3 regions of the Cetobacterium sp. ZWU0022 genome follow, and region 3 is predicted to be linked to each of the others. Evidence: riboswitches for the same ligand, from Rfam matches in the RefSeq annotation. Region 3 holds a riboswitch; each other region holds the start of a gene.

Region 1 (4,296 bases), on a different contig from region 3:
GCTTTATCATCTATAAAACAATATTCTTTCTCATCCAAAGAAAACTTTTTCAAAATTTTATCATAAATGCAAACCTCTTCTTTTTCAATTCTTATTACAGTTGATTTCCCTTTTTTACACGGTTCAAGAGGAGAACAAGTTTTAAAACAATCACTCTTTTCATATATTTTATAAGAAATATATCTACAGCATATAGGTCTAAAATCATATATCAAACAACTTTTACTCTCTTTATCATGAAAATAACATGCCTTATCCTCTAATTTATTCCTTAAAATTTTCTCTTTAACAATATCATTAGAACTAATAAAGTTTAATATCTCTGCTTTTTCTTTTAAAGATATCAAAGAATAATCCCAATTACAACAACCACAACTATTACTCGTCTGATTACAAACTCTTTCACCGTTTAATTTTACAATTTTTTCTTTAGCTTCCTTTAAAATATTTCTCAGCCTCTTCATAACTACCTTAGAATTTATAAGTCGCTTCCAACGTATAAATTCTTCCATCCCCTCTATTATATTGTCTTGTATCATCCCAATATCCCACATATGTTGCATATTTTTCATCAAACAAATTATTAACTCTTCCAGTTAATGTAAGAGATTCTAAAGGTTTATAAGACAATGAAATATCAACAGTTGCATAATCTCCTTGATCCTTTTTTCTGATATTTGTAGGATCATCCGAGTCAAAATATCTTCCATAGTAAATTACATCTGCGTTTCCAACTATTTTAGGTGTAAATTCATATCTTGCACCAAATCCCAATTTCCAATTAGGAATAAAAGGAACCTCTTTATCTTTTAAACTATCAAATTTAGAATCTTTTATTTTGTGATATATATATGTTATTGATGTATTTAAAGTAAGCTTTTCAAAATAATGTTCTGCAAAAATTTCTACACCGTATCTCTCAGTATCTCCAATATTATAATATGGGAAATTCGAATACTCCTCACCACTATAATAGATTTCATCTCTTGTCATCTTATAGAATGTTGACAAACTTATATATGTATCATTTATATAATCTTTCACACCAAACTCTATTGTATCTTGTGTTTGTGGGTTTAATTTTTCAGCATTTACTGTATAACGCATCTCTGATATTAACGGAGTTCTAAAATCTCTAGATAATTTTCCATAAACAACGCCTGATTCATTATAGGAATATCTCGTTTCCAAAGTGTAAGAATAGTCATTATACTTTGTCTTATTTTTAGTATCCCACTTCTCTTCTGGAATAGGTGATCTATTTCTAAAATAATAGTTATACTCTGCAGTATTGTATCTAACACCTTGTAAAAATGTAAATTTACCTCTTTTATTTTCATTCATTAAGAATATTCCATAACTATCTTTTGTTGAATCATCTAATTTTTTCTCTTTCTGGGGAGTCGCAATCTCTTTAGTTAAATCAGTTCCTAACATAAAATAATCACTCTCTGTATAATTATGTTTCACTTGAACTTTTCCATATATTTTCTCTTGATCATCTTCATGCTTTATTTCCCCCTTTTTAGGGTTGTGTGTTTCAAATTTCTTTTCATAAAAACCTAAATAAGAGTATAGTTGAGTTTTTTTACTCAAATCATATCTATATCCTAAGTAATAATCATTGCTATGTGATTCACCTCTTGAAATATTCCCCGGATTTCTACTATCATTTTCATAAATATCCTCTGGTACATCACCATCTTTAGCATATTTTTTTTCATCTCTTGTATATCTAAAGTCAATCTCTCCATCATTTAAATTATATTTTGTACTTAGCACAAAGTTCTTTCTTTTACTAAATATATCTCCATATTCATCGCCTCTTTTATCACTTCTTTGTAAGCTAGAGTTATATCCAATACTTGTTGCAATTTTTTCTGTCATTTTTGTATTCACACCAACACCAAATTTATTAGATTCATGACTTGATACAGATCCTGATATATGCCCTGAATAATTTTTCCCCTCTGAAAATGAATCAATTTTTTTTAATCTAATATTTACAATTCCTCCAATAGCTCCATCACCGTATAAAATCCCTCCACCGCCAGGAACAACTTCTACTCTTTCAATATTTGCTATTGGAATATTTGTTATCTGATCTCCTTTTATAGGTACTCCATCCAATGTTACTATGGTATTTTTTTCTGCATGAACAGGACTCCCTGCTCCACGCACATCAAATCTAATACTATCATAATAATGTGATACAATAACTCCAGGTGCCATCCTTACAATATCCACAAGATTTTGAGCCCCTTTTTCAACTATCTCTTCACTTGTTATAACTGTTATATTCGCTCCTGTTTCTTTGATATTGGTTTCAAAATTATCTGTGGTTATAACACTTTCTTCCAGTTTTATAATCCTCTCATCTAACTTTGAATAAGCCAAAGTTGTGTAAGTCAAAAGACTTAGCACCATGATTTTTCTATTCATTTTTCCTCCCTCGAAGTATCATCTTAAAAGTATCCTGACTCATTTCACCCTACTCGCACCTCTTCCCAAGTTACCTCAGTGAGCTTTTGTGCTTTCGTCAATTTTACAGTGGCGGGGCCGTAGTGGAATTTAACCACACTTCCATATTAAGATGTTATTTTTTAGTACTTCACATGTTAACACATCTTACTTAATATTTTCCAATATAATTTTTTTATAACAAAAACTTTATCTGTACATTTAAAATATAATAACAATTTAGGTATAATTTACAAAACCTTTCTAACTTGCCACAAATGCTTACTCCAATAATCATCAACCTCAGAGATAATCACCCCTCTAGAGGTTGATGCATGTAAAAATCTATTATTTCCTAAATAAACACCTACATGACGTATTTTTTTTCTACCAATTTTAAAAAATAACAAATCTCCAACTTCCCAGTGAGTTCTATTTTTTATTTTTTTCCCTTCTAAGGACATCTTTTCAGTTGTCCTAGGTAAACTAACTTCAAACTTCTGTTTATATAAGTGTTGCATAAGAGCTGAGCAATCTACTCCTGATTTAGTAGTTCCACCTAATCTATATTTAGTCCCCTTCCAATTGTTGTAAAAGCCTGAAATTTTAACTACTCTAACCTGTCTTTCTTTTTCACTAATTTTAGCTGATGAGCACCCTGTCAACAAGAGTAAAAACAAAATCATTATATTTATTAATATTTTTTTATTTCTTAACAAAATTTAATTCCACTCCACTTTTTGTAACTATTCGAATTCCATTTTCTGTTATTCTAACCTCTTGTGCTTCTTTTAAGTTTTTTAAATACCCTTGCTCTTGTAACATTAAATTTTCTGGTCCCATCATTCTAGTTGTACCTATTTCCCCCACAGAAATTTTATCTCCATCTATTTTATAAGTTGCAAAATATCTATTCACTCCAGAATTACCTACTATTTTTTCCTTCTGAAAAAAAACATCAATCTGACTTTCTTCAATTACATTCTCTAAACTGTAAGTATTATCGAGAACTTTTGATAACACATCTACCTTTTTAGCAAAACATCCTCCCATTAAAAAAATCGCAAACAAAACTAATACCAATTTCTTCATAATTTCACACCTCACCTTTTTTATTTAATAATATTTTATAAACTAATTTTCTATATAAAACTTTAAACGAACACTCTCTATAATATTTTCATTTTTATCAAAAATTTTATAATTAATTTCCGACCCTTGAATTAAATGATTTAACTTATCAATACAAATAGAAGCTCTTCCATTTTCAATTTTCATTCTTCCAAAATCTAAATCTATCTCTTCACTTTCTCCAAACTCATCTATCTCTTCTTCTATATCATTTACTTTTATTTTAAGACCACTATATTTTCCAGACAATACTCCCGTTTCCTCTAATAAATAATACCCTTGAACCTCTCTAAAATCATCAATATATATTTTTTGCCCAGGTATATACCATTTATCTAAGGCTATCGTCTTTGAAACTTCATTTTTCATAGCTAATATAAAAACTTTATCAATCAAAACCTTTTTTACTCTATTGTAACTAAGACTTAATACCTCTCCCTCAATTCTATAATTCATATTTAAATCCAAGTTTTGAGGCAACTCTAACCCTATATAAATCTCTTTCGTATCATTAAATATATCATCATTTAACTGCTCGATATAAATATTAGGATATACCTCTTTTAAAGGAACAATTCTAACATTTTCTAAACTTTCTTGCTTCTCTATATTTTCCTGAACGATTTTCAATGAAGCTTCTTTAGCTAAATTCAATTTTAGTCCTTCCGAATTTACCTTGTTTTTAGTTATTTCTAGATCATAATC
Region 2 (4,296 bases), on a different contig from region 3:
TGTCCAGAGCTAGCATGAACTCCTCCTTCTCCAATTATAGTGTCTTTTCCAAGAGAAAACTTATCAAAAATCTCATATACATAGGATTTATCGATTGCAAATTTTATCTCTTCATCTGAGAAATTTTCTTTAACAAGAGTAATGTTTTCAATCATGCTTCCATTGATTATATAATCACTTTGATCTACAATGGCCAATTTGCTTAAATAACTTTTAAAAGTTATTTCGTTTAAAGGAATTCCATTGATTAAGATTTTACCTTCAGTTGGAATAAGAGATCTTTTTAAAAGAGAAGCAGTAGTACTTTTTCCAATTCCACTTTCACCGACTAAAGCGATTTTTTCGCCTTTATTTATTTTTAGATTAAAGTTTTTTAAAATACTGTTTTCTTCAAAAGAGAAGCTTATATCTTTAAATTCGATAGATTTAATCTGCTCGTTGAAATCAAAATTACCGTCAGGTCTATCTTTTAAATTTATAATCTCATTAAAACGATTAACTCCAGATATTCCTTTCTGATAAATATCAACTAAGCCAACCATTCTCATAATACGTAATCTAAATCGATCAACAAGCAATAAGAAAGATAGTATAATCCCCATAGTAACACCATCTTTTATATATAGATATCCACCTGCGAGTATAATTATAAGTTGGGTTATATTAGAATAGAATGTAACTCCAGAAACAATTAAACTAGATGGAATCATATTTTCCTTCTCGCTATTCAATAAAGATTGATTTTTTTCTAGAAATTTATTTTCTGCATATTTTTCTAAATGATTATCTTTTAAAAATGAGATGGTTCTTAGAGTGTCATGAAAATTAGAGGATAGTATTCCTGAGTTTTTTCGTACCAATCTATGTCCAGCTTTCATTTTTTTATTTTCTTTATATACAAAGAAAAGAGTCAATGGAAGAGGAAATAAAGTTATTAGAGATAACTTTAAATCAAAATCAATCATAATGAAAATGGATGCAATAATTGTAATAACCGAAAATATAAAGTCTTCTAATCCTCTGTGACAAAGTGTTGAAACACTATCTAAATCACTTATTACTCTAGAAATTAGATCACCACTTTGATTTTTTTTAAAAAATTCAGCAGGTTGAGATAATAATTTCTTCACAAGGTCATTTCTCATGGATTGTTTTATTTTACTTCCCATAAGTTTTCCATTAGCTTGAGAATGAACTGCAAAAGCTAGACGAAGTATATATAAAACTATTAAAATTATTGAAAACTTTAGCAGTAGATTTATATTTTTAGTTGGTAAGGCCTCATCAATTAAATTTTTTATTAAAAGAGGAGAGTAGATATCTATAGCAGTCATTGCTAGTCTTATCGAAAGAAAAAAGAGTAGTAATTTTCTTTCTTTTTTTAAATAATATAACAAAGATTTAGATGAAGTTATTTTCATAGAGTTATCTCCTTTGTGTGTTATTAATTTAATAGTAACTTTTTTTATATATAAAAGTCAATACTTTAAGATATAAATAATATAAATAATAGATGATAATGTTATAAATTTTAGATAATTTGATTGAAATTTGTACGATAAAGTGTTAATATTACATATAAAGAAGAGTAATGGTTCTATAGATTAAAAGGGAATTGAGTGTAAATCTCAAACGGTCCCGCCACTGTATAGAGGACAAAAGCAGTAATACCACTGAAATGAAAAGTTTTGGGAAGGGCTGTTAGTAGGATGAATCTAAGTCAGGAGACCTGCCATTATTAAAGATTCTGCGAGGACGGAGAAGCATAATATTGATATATTTGACTTCTCTTTAAAATTCATTGATAAAAGAGAGGTTTTTTTATTGGTGAAAAATTTGTATTACTATAAAAAATGTATATGAGGAGAGAAGATGGATTTTTATAAGGACTTAGAAAAAGGAGCGGTTGTAGTTGCTCATTTTGGAACTACACACGAGGATACTAGAGAGAAAACAATAGATGTTATAAATAAAAAGATAAAGGCTGAGTTTCCAAAATTGGATTTTTATCAAGTGTTTACTTCAAGAATAATAAATAGAATTTTAGCTAAAAGAGGAATAGAAAATTTAAATACAACTCAAATTTTAGAAAAATTACTGGTGGAGGGATATAAGCATGTAATCCTTCAGCCAACATATATAATAAATGGAACAGAGATGGAAGCATTAAAAAGAGAAGTTGAAAGTTTTACAGATAGATTTGAAGATATAAGAGTTGGAACTCCACTTTTGACATCAGTAGAAGATTACTTTCATCTTTTAGAAGTTTTAGAAGATGAGATAGGAGATTTATCGAAAAGTGAAGCTGTCGTTATGATAGGTCATGGAACGGAACATCCAGCACACTCAACATATCCTATGTTAGATTATATAGCTAGAGATTTAGAAAAACCTATTTATGTAGGAACTGTGGAGGGATATCCAGGGTTAGATAAGGTTGTTAAAGAGCTAAAGAAAGATGGAAAAGAGAAGGTTACACTTATGCCTCTTATGTTTGTTGCTGGAGATCATGCAAAAAATGATATAGCTGAAGACTGGAAAGAGGCTTTAGAAGAGAATGGGTTTGAAGTATCTTTAAACTTAAAAGGATTAGGAGAAATAGAAAGAGTTCAAAATATTTTTATTGAAAAGGCTAGAGAGTTAGAAAATATAAGACCTGAAGATATTCTTGTAAAAAAAGCTGAATATGCAAGAGGGAGAAAAGCAAGCCATTAAACTTGGAAGAGATAATCTCTTCCGTTTTTTATTCAAAGGAGAAAGAATATGAAAAAATTATTTTTATTTTTATTACTAACTACGCTTACCTTTTCAAGTGATTCTATAAGAGTTGTATCAACATCACAATTTACAACTGAGATGTTGTTGGCTATAGGAGCAGAAGATTATTTGATTGGAACATCTTTTTTAGATGATGAGATTCTTCCAGAGCTCCAACAGAAATATAATAAAATTCCTGTTTTAGCAGCAGGAGCCCCAACAAAAGAGTTATTTTATTCATTGAATCCAACTTTTTTAACAGGATGGCAATCAATAGCAACACCTAAAAATCTAGGAACTATTGAAGAATTAAAAGAAAATGGAGTAGAAGTTTTTTTTACAAAATCTCAAAAAACATCAAATATAGATGATATCTATGAGGATATTTTATATTTTGGAAAAAGATTTAATCTTGAAAAAAATGCAAATCAAGTTGTAAAAAATATGAAGTCAGAGATAGAAGAAGTGAAATCAAAAAATTTAGGAAAGAAAAAGATTAAAATATTTGCTTATGATAGTCAAGAGTCAGCACCATTTGTAATTGGAGGAAATGGAATAGGAAATACAATGATGGAAATAGCTGGAGCTGAAAATATTTTTAGAAAAAGTAGCTTTAGTTTTGGAACTGGAAGTTGGGAGAAAATATTAGATGAGAATCCCTTAGCAATAATTGTTATAGATTATGGAGATAAAAGTTATGAGTCAAAGATAGATTTCTTAAAAAATCGTTCTCCAATATCAGAGCTTGAAGCTGTAAAAAAAGATAGATTTATAAGAATACCTCTAAGTTATCTATCTTCGGGAATAAAAGTGAGTAAAGGAATTGAAAAAATTTCAGAAGGGTTGAGTGAGGAGCAAAAGTGAGAGTGCAGAGCAAAAATCTTATATTAATTTCAGTGACTTTAATATTTATTTTAGGAACTATAGCTGTTACAGTAGGAAGTGTTTCTCTATCACCATTGCATGTTTGGAAGATTATAATAAACAAAAGTTTGAATAGAGAGATTTTTTCTATCGAGTGGAAAAAGTCGACAGAGATGATTGTGTGGAATTTGAGAGTTCCAAGAGTCATATTATCTCTTTTAAGTGGTGGCGGATTGTCATTAGTTGGAATACTAATGCAAGCATTGACAAAAAACTCATTGGCAAGTCCATATATTTTGGGAATCTCCTCTGGAGCTAGTACTGGAGCTGTGATATCAATTGTTTTAGGAGGATTACTAGGAATAGGATTTTCTCCAGGGATAGGGGCTTTTATATTTGGAACACTGACAGCATTTTTAGTTTTTTATTTAGCTGGAAATGGAGGATACTCTAGTACAAAACTTGTATTAATAGGGGTAGCCGTGTCTTCGCTTTTTTCGGGAGTTACTACTTTTTTAGTTACAACAGCTAAAAATGAAGCTCAGTTGAGAGGAGCTATGTTTTGGATATCGGGAAGCTTAGCTGGTGCAAGATGGGATAGTTTGACAACTCTTTTTATTGTTCTTTTAATATCAATAGGACTTATTTCACTAAAGTATAGAGAACTAAATATTT
Region 3 (4,296 bases):
ATCTTCAACTCTTCAAGAAATCTATCCTTCAATTTTTGGGCCTCATCTTTTCTATTTAAAACTTCACCTATCTCTGTTACAGAATCCGCTACTTCAGAAAGTGATTTTGGACTTTTAATAACATACACTGGAATTCCAACTTCATCAAAAAATTTTAAACTTTCTTTTCCTTTTTTCAAATTATGATGAGATGAAATTACTAAGTCTGGCATTAATTCTACTATCTTTTCCTCATTCAAATCATCACTTCTTAAAAAACCTTTTCCCTTTAATCTTTCATCTACTTTTTCTGAATAACTATCTACCCCTATTAGCAAATCTACTAAACCCATGTCTACAATAATCTCTGTATTAGATGGTACAGTCGATATTACTCTTTCAATATTTTCTGGTATTTCAATTACTCTTCCTGTACTATCTACTAATACTCTTGAAAAACAAATTGTGAAAATGAAAGTGTTTAATATCATTATTTTTTTTAACATTACCCTCTCCTTCAAATAATATGAAAAATGCCCCTTTCAAACTTTGAAAAGAGCATCTCTTTCTTAGAAGCTGTACTTAACTCCTAAATAATAATTTCTTTCTGCTGCTGGATAATAACTTAGTGTCCCATTGTTATAACCTACATAATCATAGTATTTTTCATTGAATAAATTATTTATTCCCGCACTTACAATTAAACCATCTTTGAAATCATATGAAAATGAAACTCCTGATAAAATATAGTTATCTACTTTAGAGCCTAAATTTTCTTCATCTCCATTCGCATACATTTTTCCATAGTATTCCCAAGAGTTATTTAAAGTTAACTTATCATTAAATCTATAATTAAAGTTCAATACTCCCTTTACATTTGGAACCCCTGGAATATCCTTTCCATCTTTAAACTCTGTTTCCATATATGTCAATGATTCTGAAATTGTTAACTTATCAAAGTAGTGCTCTAATGAAAACTCGATTCCTTTTCTTTTACTTGTTCCATCTAAATTTTTATTACTTCCCCATGGATTTTCAGGTTTTATCGCTGTTGGATCTAAATATATTTCATTCTCAGTTTCAATATAGAATACAGATGTTGAAACATAAGTATTTCCTATGTAATCCTTTATTCCAACTTCATAAGTTTCTGTTCTTTGAGGTTTATATTCTCCATCCCAAGAATTTAACTCATCCGTATTTGGAGCTCTAAATCCTGTTGTATAACTTACATAAGTCGATCCTGAATCTGAGTAAAGATAACTTCCTGTCAGCTCAACTGAATCTTCTTTAAATTTCTTTTCTGAGAATTTTTTATTTTTTCCTGTATACTCTATGTTTTGTCTTCTATATCCTTGAGTAAATCTAAATTTATCAACTGTATAACTATTTATTAAGAATCCTGCTATTGATTCTTTTTCAACTTTACTGTCTCCATAATTTGAAAAATTTCTTGTTTCTCCTTCAAAAACTTCTCCCCCTATAACAACATAACTATCATCTAAGTAAGAGTATTTCAATTGTGGTTTTAAGTATTTTATCTCGGTTTTATAGTTACTTCCATTTGAAGAGTATCTTTCATGAGTAAATGTTCCTAATAATTTAAATTCTAAATTAGAATCAATATTATATACATAATCTCCTACAAAATCATTTTTCTCTGTTTTCCCATCAACTTTCCATGTATTTGGATCATTAGAAACTTGAGTTCTATCTCCGTCAACCTCTTCTCTTGTTAAACTTCCAGGAGCTCTAAACTCATTATTCGAATAATTATATTTAAATCCAAACTCTCCATCTGCTAACTTATATCTTGTTCTAAGTCCAAAACTTTCTAAATCATCCTTAGCATAATCTCTATATCCATCTTTCTCTTTTTTTAAATAATCTAATTCTAATGATAATTTGTCGTTAATCTTAGTTCCATATATAGCCTGCTGTTTCTTTAAACCATATGATCCTATTTCACTATTTAAGCTACCATAGTTCTTTTTATCCTTTGGCATTTTAGTTACAATATTTATTGTTCCACCAATCGCTCCATCTCCATATAAAACAGAACCTCCCGAAGGAATAACCTCTATTCTTTCTATATTATCTACAGGGATTGAACTTGTTTTATATCCTGATAAATCTATTGAGTTTATCGGTGCCCCATCTACAAGAACTATTACATTTGATTTTGCTGTTGCTCCTTGCCCTCTCATATCAAAAGCCGCATCTGCTCCACCCATCTCTTTAACAGTTACACTCGATACTAATTTTAAAGCTTCCGCTACTGTCTTCGCTCCTCTTTGCTCTATCTCTTCGGCCGTTAAAACAGTTATATTTTTTGGAATATCTGCTACTGTTGCAAAAGTATTTTCACTCGTTATAACACTTTCTTCTAGCTTTACAACTTTTTGTTCTGCCACAGCTAGATTAGCTACAACAACTAATGCTCCTAATAAAAATTTTTTATTCACTTTTTTTAATCCTCCCATTCTGTCACTCGCAGATTTAAATTTTATGGCAGGTATCCTGACTCAACTTCATCCTAACAATAGCCCTTCCCAGTTTCCCAGTGGTTTTACTATCTTCGTCCATTTCACAGTGGCGTGACCGTTTAAGATTCTCACTTAATTCCCTTTTAATTTCAAAACCATACTAATTTATTATACTACAATTATTTTGTTTTTAAAAGTTTTAACCTTTTAACGAACATGTTTTTTTAAATAATCTTGATTTTTTTCTATTATTTCAGTATAATCTAAAATTATGTTTTAATAGGAGGTCTTATGAAAAATATAGTTCCAGGTTATTTTTATATTTTTGATACTCCACTCGGATTACTTAAAATAGAAGCAAATGAAGAAGAAGTCACAAAAATAGAACTCAACAATCCCTCTTCAAATAGAACCTTTAAACTTACAAAACTTTTAGAAAAAGCTTTTAAAGAGATTGAAGAGTTTTTAAACGGAAAAAGAAAATACTTCACTTTTAAAATAAATCCATCAGGAACAGAATTTCAAAAATCTGTTTGGAATGCTCTTTTAAAAATACCTTATGGTGAAGTAAAATCATATAAAGATATTGCCATCGCTATTGGAAATCCAAAGGCTTGTAGAGCTGTCGGAATGGCAAATAATAAAAATCCAATTCCCATAGTTATTCCCTGTCATAGAGTTATTGGTAGTAATGGAAAATTAACAGGTTACGCGTATGGATTAACTTTAAAGGATGAATTATTACATTTAGAAAAAAAAGGTACAAAATAATTTTGTACCTTTTTCATTATGCTTCAACTACCCTTTTACAGAATACTTTCTCAGCTATATAAACTGTTATTAAATTTGTCATAAATCCTGGTAATAGCTCATACATATAAGCATCTAATCCAATAACTTTCCAGATTAAAAACACAAATGTCCCCACTAAAATTCCTGATAAAACACTTTTTGCACTTACATCTTTTAAATATAAAACAGCTATTATTGCTGGTCCAAATATTGTCCCAAATCCTCCCCAAGCATATGCAACTAGCGATAAAACTTTAGCATTTTGATTAAGAGCAAATAATAAAGCTAGTAATGCAATCACTACTACACAAACTCTACCTACAAACATAATCTCTTTATCTGTAGCATCTCTTTTTATATATTTATAAAAATCTTCAGTTAATGTTGTTGATGATACTAATAGTTGAGAATCTATTGTAGACATTATTGCAGATAGTATTGCTGCTAATAAAATTCCAGCCACCCAAGGGTTAAATAACTCTTTTATCATATAAATAAATATCTTCTCTGCATCTCCACCAAGTTGACTTACCTCTTTAAATAAAGGAATTCCTAATAATCCAATTGCTATAGCTCCAATTAGTGATATTAATACCCAAATCATAGCTATTCTTCTAGATTTCTTTAACTCTTTTACATCACTTATACTCATAAATCTAACTAAAATATGTGGTTGTCCAAAATAACCCAATCCCCAAGCTAAAGATGATAAGATACCCATAACTCCAATATTCTTTCCACCTTGTTTAAATATATCAAAAGTTATTCCCTTTAACTCTATTCCTTGCTTCACAGTTTCTAAATCTCCTATTTTATAATAAGCCATTACTGGAACAGCTATTATTGCCATAAACATAAGAGCTCCTTGGAAGAAATCTGTCCAACACGATGCCAAATATCCACCCATAAATGTATACACAACGATTGTTACTGCTCCGACTACAACTGCCACCTTATAATCTATTCCAAGTATCGACTCAAATAATTTTCCAGCAGCTACTAATCCAGATGAAGAGTATATTGTAAAGAAAAATAGTGT

What was found. A riboswitch is a leader RNA that binds a small molecule or an ion and turns the genes downstream of it on or off. The one in region 3 is predicted to bind cobalamin.
Region 1: another riboswitch for cobalamin. It lies ahead of L988_RS05445 (TonB-dependent receptor); the one in region 3 lies ahead of L988_RS02360 (TonB-dependent receptor).
Region 2: another riboswitch for cobalamin. It lies ahead of L988_RS06755 (sirohydrochlorin cobaltochelatase); the one in region 3 lies ahead of L988_RS02360 (TonB-dependent receptor).

What each region holds. Positions count from the first base shown of each region.
Region 1 covers NZ_JRJZ01000057.1:3,370-7,665, forward strand. The annotation lists gene L988_RS05440 (hypothetical protein) at 1-512, opposite strand, end outside; gene L988_RS05445 (TonB-dependent receptor) at 472-2,442, opposite strand; cobalamin riboswitch at 2,449-2,639, opposite strand; gene L988_RS05450 (NlpC/P60 family protein) at 2,712-3,179, opposite strand; gene L988_RS05455 (META domain-containing protein) at 3,166-3,552, opposite strand; gene L988_RS05460 (hypothetical protein) at 3,595-4,296, opposite strand, start outside.
Region 2 covers NZ_JRJZ01000083.1:22,242-26,537, reverse strand. The annotation lists gene L988_RS06760 (ABC transporter ATP-binding protein) at 1-1,421, opposite strand, end outside; cobalamin riboswitch at 1,576-1,752, shown strand; gene L988_RS06755 (sirohydrochlorin cobaltochelatase) at 1,873-2,715, shown strand; gene L988_RS06750 (ABC transporter substrate-binding protein) at 2,764-3,621, shown strand; gene L988_RS06745 (iron ABC transporter permease) at 3,654-4,296, shown strand, end outside.
Region 3 covers NZ_JRJZ01000032.1:45,246-49,541, reverse strand. The annotation lists gene L988_RS02365 (ABC transporter substrate-binding protein) at 1-485, opposite strand, end outside; gene L988_RS02360 (TonB-dependent receptor) at 549-2,444, opposite strand; cobalamin riboswitch at 2,472-2,640, opposite strand; gene L988_RS02355 (methylated-DNA--[protein]-cysteine S-methyltransferase) at 2,757-3,236, shown strand; gene putP (sodium/proline symporter PutP) at 3,253-4,296, opposite strand, start outside.